DNA from 4 places in the Roseateles sp. GW821-FHT09B06 genome. Region 1 is predicted to be linked to each of the others. Evidence: predicted binding sites of a transcription regulator. Region 1 holds the regulator's gene; each other region holds the start of a gene.
What was found. The regulator sigma-54, encoded in region 1, starts transcription at its own class of promoters, with help from an activator protein. The targets are predictions, from matches to a motif close to TGGCANGNAANCTGCTTT.

Region 1 (4,208 bases):
CTGGCCCTCGCGATGCCGGCGAACGACCGCATGGACGGCCTGGTCGAGAAGGCCACCGAGCTGGGGGTGGCCCGCATCCAGCCGCTGATGAGCGAGCGCTCGGTGCTGCGCCTGAATGCCGAGCGGGCCGACAAGAAGGTCGCGCACTGGCAGGGCGTGGCCATCGCGGCCTGCGAGCAGAGCGGGCGCGCCGTCGTGCCGCGGATCGCGCCGGTGCGCACGCTGGCGGCCTGGCTGCAGGACCTGGCCCCGCTCGATGCGCCCCGGCAGCGCCGCTGGCTGCTGAGCCCGAGCGCGGCCCAGCCCCTGGGTGCGCAGACGGCGGCCGACGAGACCCTGGTGCTCAGCGGTCCCGAGGGCGGGCTCGGTCCGGCCGAGGAAGAGGCCGCACGCGCCTGCGGGTTCCTGGCCATGAACCTGGGGCCGCGCATCCTGCGCGCCGACACGGCGCCGCTGGCGGTGCTCGGGTGGCTGGCGCTGTCGGCGGTTCGCTAGGCACCTAGTCGGTGCTCGGCTTGTCCTTGCGGGCCGAGCCGGCCACCAGGTCGAAGCGGAACATGCGGCACTCGATCGGCCCGTTCCACATCGGGATGCGGCGCGATTCCTTGAGCCGCATCTTGCTGGGCAGCTTCATGTCCGGGCACAGCAGCCAGGCGGTCCAGCCGGCCGGATTCTGCGTGTAGGCGCGCTTCCAATGCGCGGCCAGGCGGGGGAAGAAGTCGTCGTCGGCGTCGCGTTGCTCGGAGCCGGAGGCGTCGCGATAGGCCGCGGCCTTGCCGCGCACCTCGATGCGCTCGCCATAGGGCGGGTTCATCATCACGGTGCCGGGCATGCCATCGGCCAGTTGCGGCGCCGGCCGCTCGAGCGCGTCGCCGCCGTTGAACTGGATGTACTGGGCCACGCCGGCGCGCTCGGCATTGCGGCGCGCGAAGTCGACCATGCGGAAGGCCACGTCGCTGCAGTAGATCGGCACGGCCGGCGCATGCTCGCGCGCCTTGGCCGCGGCCTTGATCTGCTGCCAGCGTGCGCGCAGCGGCTGGAAGGGCAGCTGGCGCTCGAAGGCGAAGCGGCGCTGCATGCCGGCGGCCATGCCGCAGGCGATCTGCGCGGCCTCCACCGCGATGGTGCCGGAGCCGCAGCAGGGATCGTGCAGCGCGCCGCCGCTCTCGGGCGTGCCCTTCCAGCCGGCCGCCGCCAGCATCGCGGCCGCCAGGGTCTCCTTCAGCGGCGCGTCGCCCTTGTCCTCGCGCCAGCCGCGCTTGAACAGGGGCTCGCCCGAGCTGTCGACATAGATCGTCGCGTACTCGGGGCCCACATGCATGACCACCGGCAGGTCCGGATAGCGGGTGTCGACGCTGGGGCGTTCGCCGGTGGCGTCGCGCAGCACATCGCAGATCGCGTCCTTGACGCGCAAGGTCGTGAAGTTGAGGCTTTGCAGCGGCGAACGCTGCGCGGTGACGTCGACGCGTATCGTGTTGGCGGGGGTGATCCAGCGCGTCCAGTCGATCTTGCGCGCCAGCGCGTAGATGTCGTCCTCGTGGCGGTAGGGACCGTCGATCAGCTCGATCAGCACGCGCTGGGCCAGGCGGCTCTCCAGATTGAGCTTCATCACCCCGTCGGCATCGCTCTTGACCGCAACGCCACCGCGCAGCGCCTCGACATGGGTCTTGGGCAGGATGGCCCGCACCTCCTCCTCCAGCCAGGGCTCGACGCCGCTGGGGCAGGACAGGAACAGGTGCAGGGTTTCGTTCTGGGACATGGCTGGGGCGCGAGGGTTCAGGCCCGTATTGTCCCAGGTCGGCCGGGCTACATGGTTTTGCGCAAGTTTGCCGGCGCGATCTTGAGCGCCTCGCGGTACTTGGCCACGGTGCGGCGTGCCACCTGGATGCCCTGCTCCTCCAGCATGTTCGACAGCGCGCTGTCCGACAGCGGTTTGGCCGCGTCCTCGGCGGCGACGAACTGCTTGATCAGCGCGCGCACCGCGGTGCTGGAGGCGTTGCCGCCGGCCTCGGTCGACAGGCCGGAGCCGAAGAAATACTTCAGCTCGAAGGTGCCGAAGCGCGTCGCCATGTACTTGGCATTGGTCACGCGCGAGATGGTGGATTCGTGCAGGCCCAGCTCGTCGGCGATCTCGCGCAGCACCAGCGGCTTCATCGCCAGCTCGCCATGCGTGAAGAAGCCCTTCTGGCGCTCGACGATGGCCTGCGAGACGCGCAGGATGGTGTCGAAACGCTGCTGGATGTTCTTGATGAACCAGCGCGCCTCCTGCAGCTGGCCGCCCAGCGGCGTGTTGCTGACGCCGCCGCGCGTGGCGCGCAGGGCCTGGGCGTAGAGCTCGTTGATGCGCAGCTTCGGGGCCACCTCGGGATTGAGCATGACGCGGAACTCGCGCCCCACCTTCTGCACGATCACGTCCGGCACCACCACCTGGGCCTGGCCATGCGCGAAAGGGCGGCCGGGTTTGGGCTCCAGGCCGGTGATCAGGGCCTGGGCCTCGCGCAGCAGGGTCTCGTCGGCGCCGGTCAGGCTCATCAGGCGTTTCAGGTCGCGCTTGGCCAGCAGTTCCAGGTGCTGCTTGCAGATCAGGATGGCCACCGCCTGGGCCTCGCTGCGCGGCCGGGCGCGCAGCTGCAGCAGCAGGCATTCGGGCAGGTCGCGTGCGCCCACGCCGGCCGGCTCCAGGCTCTGCAGCCATTTCAGCGCGCAGCGCAGCCGGTCCAGCAGTTCCTCGCGCGTCTCGGGATCGGCCTCGGGGCCCGTCAGGGCTTCGGCCAGTTCCTCGAGGCTGTCTTCCAGATAGCCATCCTCGTTGAGCGACTCGATCAACACCCGCAGCGCCGCCCGGTCTTCGGGGCTCAGCATCATGCCGGCCAGCTGCAGATTCAGATGCTCCTGCAGGCTCAGCCCCGGGGATTCCTGCTCCGGGCGCTCGCCGTCCTCGTCGCCACCGCTGCCGGAGGCATTGCCGGGCAGTTCGCGGATGCCGTCGAAATCGTCGCGCTCGGTGCCGTTCTCCCAGTCCTCGCGCTCGGTGGTGCCGAAGTCCTCGGCACGTATCTCGTCCTGCGGCGCGTCGGCGTCGGGCGTGCTGCTGCTGCCGGCGCCGTCTTCGGCGCTGCTGCTCTGGCGTGGCTCCGGCATCTCGGGCGGCGGAGCGTCGGCGAACTCCTCGTCGGTCTCCAGCAGCGGGTTCTGCGCCAGCATCTGCTCGACCTCCTGGTTCAGCTCCAGGGTCGAGAGCTGCAGCAGCCGGATCGACTGCTGCAGCTGAGGGGTCAGGGCCAGGTGCTGGCTGAGGCGAACCTGCAGGGAGGGTTTCATCGGCTAGGCCGGGCGCAGGGCCGTCCCGAGGCCGGCCTGCGCCCCCGCGGGGGGCAGTGAACGGAGTGAGCGTGGGGGCTTCATCGGCTACATCCTGAAATGTTCGCCCAGATAGACCTTGCGCACGTCGGCGTTCTCGACGATCTCGTGCGGCGTGCCCTCGGCCAGCACGGCGCCCTCGCTGATGATGTAGGCGCGGTCGCAGATGCCCAGGGTCTCGCGGACGTTGTGATCGGTGATCAGCACGCCGATGCCGCGGCTCTTCAGGAAGCGGATGATGCGCTGGATCTCCAGCACCGCGATCGGGTCGACGCCGGCGAAGGGCTCGTCCAGCAGGATGAAGCGCGGCTGGGTGGCCAGCGCGCGCGCGATCTCGACGCGCCGGCGCTCGCCACCGGACAGCGCCGGCGCCGGGCTGTCGCGCAGCTTCTCGATCGAGAGCTCGCCCAGCAGGCTGTCCAGCGCCTGCCTGATCTGCGCCTTGTCCCAGGCGCGGCCCTGCGCGTCGCGCTGCAACTCCAGCACGGCGCGGATGTTCTCCTCCACCGTCAGCTTGCGGAAGATCGAGGCCTCCTGGGGCAGGTAGGACAGGCCCAGGCGCGAGCGCTGGTGGATCGGCAGGCGCTGCACCGACTGGCCGTCGATGCGGATCTCGCCGGCGTCCGCCCGCACCAGGCCGACGATCATGTAGAAGCTGGTGGTCTTGCCGGCGCCGTTGGGCCCCAGCAGGCCCACCACCTCGCCGCTGTGCACGTCGAGGTGGACGTTCTTGACCACCTTGCGCACGCCATAGCTCTTCTGCAGGCCCTCGGCCTCCAGGCGGCTGACGGGAGCCGTCTGCGGGGCGGCGGCGCTCATGAGGGCTTGCGCGGCAGCAGGGTGATGCT
Region 2 (4,208 bases), on a different contig from region 1:
AGCACGGCCATGATCACGGCGCGCGCGGTGTTGGGATATTTCTTGACGAACTCGCCGGTGCTGCCCAGCACCTTCTCGGGATGGTCCTTCCAGATGTCCTGGGTCGTCACCGCGGTGATGCCGATGCCGTCCATGATGGCGCGGTGGCCCCAGGGCTCGCCGACGCAGTAGCCGTCCATATTGCCGACCCGCATGTTCGCCACCATCTGCGGCGGCGGCACGGTGATGACCTTGGCGTCCTTCATCGGATTGATGCCGACGCTGGCCAGCCAGTAGTACAGCCACATCGCATGCGTGCCGGTCGGGAAGGTCTGGGCGAAGGTGTATTCGCGCTTCTCCGCCGCCATCGCCTTGGCCAGCGAGGCGCCGTCCACCGCGCCCTTGTCGGCCAGCTTCTTCGACAGCGTGATCGCCTGGCCGTTGTTGTTCAGGGTCATCAGCACGGCCATGTCCTTCTTCGGACCGCCGACCCCGAGGTGCACGCCGTAGATCAGGCCGTAGAGCACATGGGCCATGTCCAGCTCGCCATTGACCAGCTTGTCGCGCACGCCGGCCCAGGAGGCCTCCTTGGTGGGGATGATCTTGATGCCGTACTTCCTGTCGAAGCCCAGCACCGAGGCCATCACGACCGAGGCGCAGTCGGTCAGCGGGATGAAGCCGATCCTGACCTCCTCCTTCTCCGGCTTGTCCGAGCCGGCGGCCCAGACCCGCGGACTCAGGCCGCCCACGGCCGCCGCCGCCGCGCCGCCTACCAAGAGCTTGCGACGCTCCTCGCTCATGAGCCCCTCCTTTGCCACAGCACGCATGAAAACCTCCGGAAGACACAAAAAAAAGGCGCCGCGATCGAACCCCACCCGCGCGCGGGTGCAGCAGATCGGACGCCGTTGTCCTAGAACCTTTGAAGAGCGAGGCCCACGCCGTTGCGGGCCTCGTCCCTCATTCAGCAGAAAGCGTGCCAGCCCGCTGCAGCCCGAGCTCGTCGGTTTTCGCACTGTTTGCTGGCGGCGACCGCGCCAATTTGGTGCCAATCGCCCGGGCCGCGCCTCAGGAAGGGCGCAGCAGGTCCTGCGCCTCGATCACGCGCTCGGCCACCTCGGCCAGCGGCACGCCGCGGTCCATGGCCAGGCGGCGCAGGCGCTTGTAGGCCGCGTCCTCGTCCAGGCCCTGCTCGCTCATCAGGATGCCCTTGGCGCGCTCGATCGTCTTGCGCGCGCTCAGCTGGGCCTGGGCACGGCCCAGTTCCTGGCGCAGCGCCAGGTCCTGCTCGAAACGGGCGATCGCCACCTGCAGCACCGGCGCCAGGCGCTGGGTCTGCAGGCCGGCCACCACATAGGCGCTGACGCCGGCCTTCAGCGCGCGCCGCACGGATGAGTCGCCGCCGTCCTCGGAGAACACCACCACCGGGCGCGGCATCTGGCTGTTCAGCAGCGCCAGGTTCTCCATCGTGTCGCGGGTCGGCGACTCGCTGTCGACGATCACCACGTCGGGCTTGAGGCGCAGCACGCAGTCGTGGATCAGGGTCGCCGAATCGATCACGCCCACCACCTCGCAGCCCAGGCGCGACAGTTCCTGCTGGATCAGCTGGACGCGATGCGCGCCGTCGTCGATCAGCAGAATGCGCAGGCCTTGGGCATTGGCGGGGGCGGCGTCGGGCGAGCGGGACATAGTGTGAGCCGTTGGTCATTGCTGCGATGCAATATTCATGCCGCCATCCCGATGCAAATTGACGTTTACGTAAACGTCAACCAGCCCCTAGAATCCGTGCCAGGTAACTGATACAAGCCAGCAAACAGCCGGCGAGCCCCGCGCCGCCGATGGAGACAAGCCATGACCGACCTGTCCGCCGAGTACAAGGCCCTGGCCGCGTACCGCCCCACCCACAAGGTGCGCTTCGTGACCGCCGCCAGCCTGTTCGACGGCCATGACGCCGCGATCAACATCATGCGGCGCATCCTGCAGGGCATGGGTGCCGAGGTGATCCACCTGGGCCACAACCGCTCGGTCGACGAGGTGGTGAACGCCGCGCTGCAGGAGGACGCCCAGGGCATCGCGATCAGCAGCTACCAGGGCGGCCATGTCGAATACTTCAAGTACATGGTGGAACTGCTGCGCGCGCGCGGCGGCCAGAACATCCAGGTCTTCGGCGGCGGCGGCGGCGTGATCGTGCCGGCCGAGATCCGCGACCTGCACGAGCATGGCGTGCGCATCTACAGCCCCGAGGACGGCCAGCGCATGGGCCTCGCGGGCATGATCGGCGAGATGGTGATGCGCTGCGACCGCGACCTCTCGGCCGAGGCGCCGAGTTCGCTGGCCGCGATCCAGGGCCATGGCGAGGCCGCCTGGCGCGCACTGGCCCAGCTGATCACGGCGCTGGAGAACCGTCAGGTTCCGGCCGAAGGCCAGAATGGCAAGGACGGCGATAGCCGTGCGCGGGAACCGCGCATCGATGCCGCGCTGGTCGCCGAGCTGCAGGCCGCCGCGAAGGACATCCAGACCCCGGTGCTGGGCATCACCGGCACCGGCGGCGCGGGCAAATCGAGCCTCACCGACGAGCTGATCCGCCGCCTGCGCCTGGACCAGGGCGATGCCCTGCGCGTGGCCGTCATCTCGATCGACCCCTCGCGCCGCAAGAGCGGCGGCGCGCTGCTGGGCGACCGCATCCGCATGAACGCGATCGGCCCCTGGAACCAAGGCCCGCGCGTCTTCATGCGCAGCCTCGCAACCCGCGACTTCGGCAGCGAGATCTCGCAGGCCCTGCCCGATGTGATCGCCGCGGCCAAGGTCGCGGGTTTCGATCTGGTGATCGTCGAGACCTCGGGCATCGGCCAGGGTGACGCCGCCATCGTGCCGCATGTGGACGTGCCGATGTATGTGATGACGCCGGAGTTCGGCGCCGCCAGCCAGCTCGAGAAGATCGACATGCTGGACTTCGCCGAGTTCGTCGCGATCAACAAGTTCGACCGCAAGGGCGCGCTGGACGCCTTGCGCGACGTGGCCAAGCAGGTGCAGCGCAACAGGGAGGCGTTCACGAAGCGCCCCGAGCAGATGCCGGTGTTCGGCACCATGGCCAGCCGCTTCAACGACGACGGCGTCACCGCGCTGTATCAGGCGCTGAAGCCGCGCCTGGCCGAGCTGGGCCTGAACTTCGGCGAGGAAGGCCGCCTGCCGCTGGCCGACACCCGCCACAGCACCCACCAGACCCCGATCGTGCCGGCCGCGCGCAGCCGCTACCTGGCCGAGATCGGCGACACGGTGCGCGGCTACAAGCGCCAGGCCCGCGAGCAGGCCCGCATCGCCCGCGAGGCCCAGCAGCTGCGTGCCTCGATCGCGATGCTCAAGGCCGCCAACCCCGAGAAGAACGGCGCCGTCGCCGCCCTGGGCGAGCTGGCCCAGCAGCGCGAATCGGCGCAGGACAAGGTGGCCGCCAAGCTGATCGCGCAATGGCCGGACATGCAGAAGGCCTATGCCGGCGACGAGTATGTCGTGAAGATCCGCGACAAGGAGATCCGCACCGCGCTGGTCTCCACCAGCCTGTCGGGCACCAAGATCCGCAAGGTGGTGCTGCCCGCCTACGAATGCCATGGCGAACTCTTGAAGTGGCTGCTGCTGGAGAACGTGCCGGGTTCGTTCCCCTACACGGCCGGCGTGTTCGCCTTCAAGCGCGAGGGCGAGGACCCGACGCGCATGTTCGCCGGCGAGGGCGATGCCTTCCGCACCAATCGCCGCTTCAAGCTGGTCAGCGAGGGCCTGCCGGCCAAGCGCCTCTCGACCGCCTTCGACTCGGTGACGCTCTACGGCGCCGACCCCGATCCGCGACCGGACATCTACGGCAAGGTGGGCAACTCCGGCGTCAGCATCGCGACCTTGGACGACATGAAGGTGCTGTACGACGGCTTCGACCTGTGCAACCCCAGCACCAGCGTGTCGATGACGATCAACGGCCCCGCGCCCTCGATCCTGGCGATGTTCATGAACACCGCGATCGATCAGAACCTGGCGAAGTTCAGGGACGACAACGGCCGCGAGCCGACGCAGGACGAGGCCGCCAAGATCAGGGACTGGGTGCTGGCGAATGTGCGCGGCACCGTGCAGGCCGACATCCTGAAGGAGGACCAGGGCCAGAACACCTGCATCTTCTCGACCGAGTTCTCGCTGAAGGTGATGGGCGACATCGCCGAATACTTCGTGCACCACAATGTGCGCAACTT
Region 3 (4,208 bases), on a different contig from region 1:
CCTCGCGGGCCCGGCCACCATGCCGCCGCAGGGCTTCAGGGCAGTTTGCCGATCTCGCGCTTGAGGGCCTGGATGTCGGCCTCCTGACGGGCGATGCCGGCCTTGAGCTCGGCCACCCGGTCCAGGTACTTCTGGTAGTTGCGTTCGTCGCCACGCCGTTCGGGCTGACCACCCTGGTATTCGCGCTGCAGCTCGGCCAGGCGCTGCTCGCCGGCGCGCAGCTCGGTCTCCAGCACGCGGCGGCGCTCGTCGTCGCGGCTCTTCTGCTGCGCGGGGTCGACGCGTCCATCACCGGGCGTCCTCGCTGCAGCGCCGCTGGCCGCTGAGACGGCCGGGCGCGGACGCCCCGACTGCAGCACCGTGATCGGCGTGCCCTCGATCGTGCGGCAGCCCTTGTCCTGCGCCTCCTTGGGCGTCAGCGCATCGGTGTAGAGCACCGGCGGCCCGGGGCAGCGGTAGACCTGCGCATGGGCGGCCGCCCCCGCCAGGGCGAGCAGCAGAAACAGGGCGTGACGGTTTGGCATGGGGTGATTGTGGCGCAAGCGGCACGCCGCAAATGACAAGGGACGGCCCGAGCCGTCCCTTGCGCGCCGGCCCGGGCAGCGTGGCGTGGGATGCACGCTCGCCGCCCATGGGCATCACAGTGCGTAGTACATATCGAATTCCACCGGGTGGGTGGTCATGCGGAAGCGCTGCACTTCCTGCATCTTCAGATCGATGTACGCATCGATGTAAGCGTCGGTGAACACGCCGCCCTTCGTGAGGAATGCACGGTCCTTGTCCAGGTATTCCAGGGCCTGGTCCAGGCTGTGGCAGACGGTCGGGATCTTCGCGTCTTCTTCCGGCGGCAGGTGGTACAGGTCCTTGGTGGCGGCCTCGCCCGGATGGATCTTGTTCTCGACACCGTCCAGACCGGCCATCAGCAGGGCCGCGAAGGCCAGATAGGGGTTGGCCGAAGGATCGGGGAAACGCGCCTCGATGCGGCGGCCCTTGGGGTTCGCCACATAGGGGATGCGGATCGAGGCCGAGCGGTTCTTGGCCGAGTAGGCCAGCTTCACCGGGGCCTCGAAGCCGGGCACCAGACGCTTGTAGGAGTTCGTGCCGGGGTTGGTGATCGCGTTCAGCGCGCGGGCATGCTTGATGATGCCGCCGATGTAGTACAGCGCGAACTCGCTCAGACCGGCATAGCCGTCACCGGCGAACAGGTTCTTGCCGTCCTTCCAGACGGACTGGTGCACGTGCATGCCGCTGCCGTTGTCGCCGACGATGGGCTTGGGCATGAAGGTGGCGGTCTTGCCATAGGCATGGGCCACGTTCTGGATCACGTACTTCTGCAGCTGCAGCCAGTCGGCGCGCTGCACCAGCGAGCTGAACTTGGTGCCGATTTCCATCTGGCCGGCGTTCGCCACTTCGTGGTGATGCACCTCGACCGGGATGCCCAGCGATTCCAGGATCAGGCACATCTCCGAACGCATGTCCTGGCCGGAGTCGACCGGGGGCACGGGGAAGTAGCCGCCCTTGACGGTGGGACGGTAGCCGTGGTTGCCGTGCTCGTATTCCTTGCCGGTGTTCCAGGCGGCCTCTTCCGACTCGATCTTGACGAAGCAGCCGGACATGTCGACGTTCCAGCGCACCGAGTCGAAGATGAAGAACTCGGGCTCGGGACCGAAGTAGGCGGTGTCGCCCAGGCCGCTGCTCTTCAGGTAGGCCTCGGCACGCTTGGCCAGCGAGCGCGGATCGCGCTCATAGGCCTTGCCGTCGGCCGGGTCGATCACGTCGCAGGACAGGATCAGGGTCGGCTCTTCGAAGAAGGGGTCGATATTGGCCGTGTTCGGGTCCGGCATCAGCAGCATGTCGGAGGCTTCGATGCCCTTCCAGCCGGCGATGGACGAGCCGTCGAAGGCGTGGCCCGAGGCGAACTTGTCCTCGTCGAAATGGGACACGGGCACGGAAACATGCTGCTCCTTGCCACGGGTGTCGGTGAAGCGGAAATCAACGAACTTGACTTCGTTGTCCTTCACCATTTGCATCACGTCGGCGACGGTCTTGGCCATCAATTACTCCTAGCGGGATTGGGACGGGGTGTGAATGTCTTTGCGAATTCAGTGAGCGCCCGAAAGCGTCGTGCAAAGGAAAGCAGTTTGCGTGCCAGCCATCGCCTCATTCCGGGCCTGCCGGCTCCAGGGCGGTGCATGGCTGGTATGTCGCGCACTTGGCGCTGTTGGTGCGCCCAGCGCCCGCTCACAGAGAGGGGCGATGGGGCAGCCACAGCATCGGTGCACTCCATCGGTGCAGTCTAGCGCACCAATTCGGTTCTTACATCCGCACCAAAATGGGTGAGGCCGAGTTTCAGGGCCTCGTAGGCGGCCAGCAGGCGGGCCTCCAGTTCCGGCCCGGCCTTGACGCCCAGCTCGATATGCCGGCCCCATTGCGGATGGTCGACGCTGGGCAGGCTGAATACCTTGACCCCGGGGAACTCCGCCTCGATGCGCTCCATCAGCGGCGTCAGCGTCGCCTCCATCGCGCCAGTCAGGATCAGCGAGCGCTCGCGCAGCGCGCCGCGCCGCAGCTCGGGGTGCCGCTGGTCCAGCACCCAGGCCATCATCGGATGCGCCATCACCGGGAAGCCGGGCACGAAGTAGACCGTGCCGACCGAGAAGCCCGGGATCCTGTTGTAGGGGTTGGGGATGATGGCCGCGCCCTCGGGGAACTCGCCCATCTGCAGGCGGCGCAGGGTGTCGGGATGCTCGGGGTCGGCACTGGCGCCCTGCTCCGCCGCCATCTGGCGGATGCGCTGCCAGATCAGCTCGCGCGCCTCCGGGTGCAGCGCCAGCGGCCGCCCCAGTGCCGCGGCGGCGGCCTGGCGGGTATGGTCGTCCGGCGTGGCGCCGATGCCGCCGCAGCTCAGCACCAGATCGCCGCTGGCGAAGGCACGCGCCAGCGCGGCGGTCAGGCGTTCGCGGTCGTCACCCACATACTCGGCCCATGACAGGGCCAGGCCGCGCTCGCCCAGCAGTTCGATGAACTTGGCCAGGTGCTTGTCCTGGCGCTTGCCGGAGAGGATTTCGTCGCCGACGACGATCAGGCCGATGTTCATGGCGGACCTCCATGCAGCGGTGGCAGCAGATCGGGTGTTGCCACCTCCTCGACCCAGGGCATCTCCGCGGGCGGGGCCGCGGCCGACCGCGCGGCGCGCAGCTCGGCCAGCGCGGTCAGCGCATAGTGGGCGAACCACAGCGAGGAGAAGGCGAACACCAGGGTGTAGAGCCAGACCGTCAGCAGCACCAGCAGCGGCGCCAGCACCACGGCCAGCATGCTGAAGGCCCAGATCAGCGAGGGCGCGGCACCCAGGTAGCCGGTGATCACGCCCATGGTGAGCAGCGGCAGGCGGTGCTCGCGCATCAGCTGCTTGCGTTCCGCGGCCGAGGCATGCTCGGCGAGCACGTCGAAGGCGAAGACGCGGTAGGACAGCCAGCCCCAGATCAGCGGCGGCAGCACCAGCACCAGCGGCGGGATCAGCCAGAACGGCATGCTGAGGAACAGCGCCAGCAGCGCTCCGGCCGCACAGAGCAGCGACCACAGCAGGCCCTGCCACCAGTTACCACCGTGCTTGCGCTCCATGGCCGGGAAACGCCGCTCGCTCACCAGCGCGACGCAGGACGGCGTCATCAGCCAGGCCACCAGCACCAGGGCCAGCACCAGCACCACCGGCACGGCCATCGCGACCACCAGCAGCGGCGCCATCACGCTGCGGAAGCCCGCAGCGCCCATGCTGTCCAGCCAGCGCAGCAGGCTCTCCACCAGCAGCCAGGATTCCAGGGTGGCGCGCACGCCGTCCACCGCCGTCTCCCAGAAGAAATAGGCCAGACCGACGGTCAGCCCGGCGGCGATCAACAGCGGCAGCAGCGACAGGCCGATGACGCGCGGATGCAGGCAATAGGCGGCGGCACGCCAGCAGGCGTCGGCCATGCGGCCCATGGTGTTGACCATCGTCTCCCTCTCGTGGACTTCAGCGTCCCGCCAGCATACCCGGTGGCACGGCGGGACTCAGCGCAGGCCGACCAGGCGGCGCAGGCCCAGCCATTGCTGGCGCCAGAAGCCGCGGCCGTAGTCGCGCGCGCCCTCCTCGGCCAGCTGGTCGCGGATGCCGGTCGGCTCGTAGCGCAGCTGGAAGTCGGCGGTGCCGAACAGCAGGTCCCAGACCGGGA
Region 4 (4,208 bases), on a different contig from region 1:
GGCTGCCCTCGATCAGCGACAGCAGATGCTCGCCGCCGCGGCGTATCACCGTGACGGCCTGGCGGCGGTGTGCCGGCATGCGCTCGTCCTCGTCGAGGATCTGGGCATAGCCGAGGATCGAGTTCAGCGGCGTGCGCAGTTCGTGGCTGATGCTGGTGATGTAGCGGGTCTTGGCCTCGTTGGCGGCCTCGGCCACGACCTTGGCCTGCTGCAGCTGGGCGTCGGTGCGGCGGTGCGACTCGATCTCCTCGTGCAGGGCCTGGCTCTGGCGGCGCGACTCCTCCTGCGCCACCTGGCGGCTCTTGTGCGTCAGCACCAGCCACCAGCCGATCACGCCCGACAGCAGCAGCAGCGCCACCAGGGCCTTGGCATAGGAGGCGCGCAGATGCGGAGCCAGGGCGGCGCCGGCCGCGGCGCCGAGCCGGCTCAGCTCATGCTGGTAGAGCAGGCCGAACAGCAGCAGCAGCACCGGCAGCACCAGGGCCATCAGCCCGAGGTACTGGATCAGCCCGCTGTCCAGCAGCGGCCAGAGACGCTGGGGCAGCAGCCGCTGCAGCAGGCCGCGCGCCTGCACGGCCAGGCGGGCATCGGGCTTGCACAGATCCTCGCAGCGCGCGTCCAGCGAGCAGCACAGCGAGCAGATCGCGCCGCGGTAGGCGGGGCATTGCGCCATGTCCTCGCCCTCGTATTCGCGCTCGCAGACCACGCAATGCTGTTTCAGGCGCTGGTAGGACAGCTCGCTGCATCGGGCGATGTAGTAGCGGCCCCGGGTGGCCCAGGCGAGCAGCGGCGAGCAGACCATGGCCGTCACCAACGCAATCAGCGCCGAGAAGGCCTGGGCCATGGAACCGAACACCCCGAGATGCGCGCTGATCGACAGCAGCGAGGCCATCGCCATCGCGCCGACGCCCACCGGGTTGACATCGTAGAGATGCGCGCGCTTGAACTCGATGCCCGGCGGCGACAGGCCCAGCGGCTTGTTGATCACCAGATCGGCCACCACCGTCATGATCCAGGCGATCGCGATATTGGCATAGAGGCCCAGCACCCGGTCCAGCGCCTGGATGAGCTCCATCTCCATCAGCAGCAGCGCGATCAGGGTGTTGAACACCACCCAGACCACGCGGCCCGGATGGCTGTGGGTCAGGCGCGCGAAGAAGTTGCTCCAGGCCAGCGAGCCGGCATAGGCGTTGGTGACGTTGATCTTCAGCTGCGACACGATCACCAGCAGCGCGGTGGCCGCCACCGCCCAGCCCGGGCGGCCGAACACCGTGTCATAGGCCACCAGGTACATCTGGTTCGGGTCCACCGCGCGCTCGGCGGGCACCATCAGCTGCAGGGCCAGATAGGCCAGCAGGGCTCCGCCCAGCATCTTCAGCACGCCGACGATCACCCAGCCCGGCCCGCCGACGAACACCGCGGCCCACCAGCGCCAGCGCTTGCGGCCCGGCTCGGGGGCCGGCATGAAGCGCAGATAGTCGGCCTGCTCGCCCATCTGGGTGATCAGCGCGATGCCCACCGTCATCGCCGCGCCGAACAGCGGCAGCCGGAATTCGCCACCCGTGCCATGCACGCCGGCATAGCCCTGGATCTGCGTGGTCAGCTCGGGGTAGCGGCCGAACACGTAGAGATAGGGCAGGATCAGCAGCGCCAGCCAGAGCGGCTGGGTCCAGACCTGCAGCCGGGCGATCGCGGTCACGCCATGGGTCACCAGCGGCAGCACCACCAGGGCGCAGATCAGGTAGCCCCAGGCGGGAGGGATGTCGAAGGCCAGCTCCAGCGCATAGGCCATGATGGCGGCCTCCAGCGCGAAGAAGATGAAGGTGAAGCTGGCGTAGATCAGGCTGGTCAAGGTCGAACCGATATAGCCGAAGCCGGCGCCGCGGGTCAGCAGGTCCATGTCCACGCCGTAGCGCGCGGCATAGACGCTGATCGGCCAGCCGGCCAGCAGAATGATCAGCCCGGTGGCCAGGATCGCCCAGAAGGCGTTGGCGAAGCCGTATTCCACCAGCAGGGTGGCGCCCACCGCCTCCAGCACCAGGAAGGAGGCCGCGCCGAAGGCCGTGTTGGCCACCCGGCCGGCCGACCAGCGCCGGAAGGCATGCGGCGTGAAGCGCAGCGCATAGTCCTCCAGCGTCTCGCGCGCCACCCAGGCGTTGTAGTCCCGGCGGATCTTGATGACACGCTGGACGGGTTCACCGGGGCTCTGAACGGAGGCGGGCTGCGGCGGCATGCTCTTTCCCTATCAAGACCCGTGCCTTGCTTGGCACCGATCCTGCGAGAGCCCCCGCCATGGAACTGACCCCGCGCGTTCAGCCGCAGGCTGCTCGGGCTGACTAATATGAATCGAGCGTAGCGAGATGGAACTCACGCCCCGAGAAAAAGACAAGCTGCTGATCTTCACGGCCGCCCTGCTGGCCGAGCGCCGCAAGGCCCGCGGCCTGAAGCTGAACTACCCCGAGGCCGTGGCCCTGATCAGCGCCGCCATCATGGAGGGCGCGCGCGACGGCCGGAGCGTCGCCGCGCTGATGAGCGAGGGCAAGACCGTGCTGACGCGCGCCGACGTGATGGACGGCATCGCCGAGATGATTCCCGAGATCCAGGTCGAGGCCACCTTCCCCGACGGCACCAAACTGGTGACCGTGCACCAACCGATCGCATAAACCGGAGCGACGCACCAAGATGACGAGCAAGACCACGCAAGTCCTGGCCCTCGTGGCCCTGAGCGGCGCCAGCGGGCTGGCCCTGGCCCATGGGGGCATCGATGCCGGGGCACACCACGGCTTCGCCGCGGGCCTGAGCCATCCCTTCACCGGCCTGGACCATCTGGCCGCGATGCTGGCCGTCGGCATCTGGAGCGCCGGCTCGGCGCGCCGGCAATGGCTGGCACCGCTGGTCTTCGTCACGATGCTGCTGGCCGGTGCGCTGCTGGCCCGGTCCGGCATCGCCTTGCCGGCGGTGGAACCGATGATCGCCGGCTCCCTGCTGGTCGTCGGCGCCCTGCTGCTGTCGCCCAAGCAGCTGCCGGTCGCGGCCGGCAGCCTGGCGCTGGGCGGCTTCGCGCTCTTTCATGGTGCGGCCCATGGCCAGGAGCTGGGCGGCGCGGGTTCGGGCATGGCCGGCATGGTGCTGGGCACGGCGCTGCTGCACGGCCTGGGCATCGCGCTGGGCCATGGACTGCGTCGCTGGTCGCCGTGGCTGCCGCGTGCGGCGGGAGCCGGCGTCGCGCTGCTGGGCCTGGGGTTGCTCGCATGATCCCGGGGGAACTGCTGATCGACGACGAGAGCGCCATCCATGAACTCAACCCAGGCCGGCGCACCTTGAGCCTGGTGGTGGAGAACGCCGGCGACCGGCCCATCCAGGTCGGCTCGCATTACCACTTCGCCGAGACCAATGGCGCGCTGCGCTTCGACCGCCAGGCCGCGCACGGCATGCGGCTGAACATCGCCTCCGGCACCGCGGTGCGCTTCGAGCCGGGCCAGCAGCGCACGGTCGAGCTGGTGGACTATGCCGGCGAGCGCCAGGTCTGGGGTTTCCGCGGCCTCGTTCAGGGAAGTTTGTGATGGCACCGAGCGCAGCGCCGGGCCGTCCCAAGCAAGCGAGCATCCCCTCGGGGAACCAGCGGCGGTACTCCGCCGATGAGGGGCAAACATGAAAATCGGAAAACGCGCCTACGCCGAGATGTTCGGGCCGACCGTGGGCGACCGCCTGCGCCTGGCCGATACCGCGCTGGTGATCGAGGTCGAGCAAGACCTGACCCTGCGCGCAGGCGGCTACGGCGAAGAGGTCAAATTCGGCGGCGGCAAGGTGATCCGCGACGGCATGGGCCAATCGCAGCGCATCAACGGCCCCGGTCCCGGCGACGCGGTGGATTGCGTGATCACCAATGCGCTGATCATCGACCACTGGGGCATCGTCAAGGCCGACATCGGCATCCGCGGCACCCGCATTGCCGCGATCGGCAAGGCCGGCAACCCGGACGTGCAGCCGGGCGTCGACATCGTGATCGGCCCGGGCACCGAGGTGATCGCGGCCGAAGGGCTGATCGTCACGGCCGGCGCGATCGACACGCATATCCACTTCATCTGCCCGCAGCAGATCGAGGAGGCGCTGATGTCGGGCGTCACCACGATGATGGGCGGCGGCACCGGCCCGGCCACCGGCACCTTCGCCACCACCTGCACGCCGGGGCCGGAGAACATCAGGCG

Region 2: the regulator sigma-54 is predicted to act here: its motif matches at 1,691-1,708, upstream of AC07OQ_RS18865 (ANTAR domain-containing response regulator).
Region 3: the regulator sigma-54 is predicted to act here: its motif matches at 2,134-2,151, upstream of glnA (type I glutamate--ammonia ligase).
Region 4: the regulator sigma-54 is predicted to act here: its motif matches at 2,265-2,282, upstream of AC07OQ_RS09855 (urease subunit gamma).

The regions. Positions count from the first base shown of each region.
Region 1 covers NZ_JBWKPM010000040.1:3,190-7,397, forward strand. The annotation lists gene AC07OQ_RS22770 (16S rRNA (uracil(1498)-N(3))-methyltransferase) at 1-495, shown strand, start outside; gene AC07OQ_RS22775 (THUMP domain-containing class I SAM-dependent RNA methyltransferase) at 500-1,759, opposite strand; gene AC07OQ_RS22780 (RNA polymerase factor sigma-54) at 1,807-3,321, opposite strand; gene lptB (LPS export ABC transporter ATP-binding protein) at 3,409-4,179, opposite strand; gene lptA (lipopolysaccharide transport periplasmic protein LptA) at 4,176-4,208, opposite strand, start outside.
Region 2 covers NZ_JBWKPM010000025.1:19,780-23,987, reverse strand. The annotation lists gene AC07OQ_RS18870 (CmpA/NrtA family ABC transporter substrate-binding protein) at 1-779, opposite strand, end outside; gene AC07OQ_RS18865 (ANTAR domain-containing response regulator) at 1,045-1,665, opposite strand; gene icmF (fused isobutyryl-CoA mutase/GTPase IcmF) at 1,828-4,208, shown strand, end outside.
Region 3 covers NZ_JBWKPM010000005.1:150,397-154,604, forward strand. The annotation lists gene AC07OQ_RS06685 (hypothetical protein) at 36-524, opposite strand; gene glnA (type I glutamate--ammonia ligase) at 639-2,054, opposite strand; gene AC07OQ_RS06695 (competence/damage-inducible protein A) at 2,297-3,097, opposite strand; gene AC07OQ_RS06700 (EI24 domain-containing protein) at 3,094-3,990, opposite strand; gene AC07OQ_RS06705 (sterol desaturase family protein) at 4,048-4,208, opposite strand, start outside.
Region 4 covers NZ_JBWKPM010000008.1:158,603-162,810, reverse strand. The annotation lists gene AC07OQ_RS09860 (hybrid sensor histidine kinase/response regulator) at 1-2,233, opposite strand, end outside; gene AC07OQ_RS09855 (urease subunit gamma) at 2,361-2,663, shown strand; gene AC07OQ_RS09850 (HupE/UreJ family protein) at 2,683-3,255, shown strand; gene AC07OQ_RS09845 (urease subunit beta) at 3,252-3,563, shown strand; gene ureC (urease subunit alpha) at 3,652-4,208, shown strand, end outside.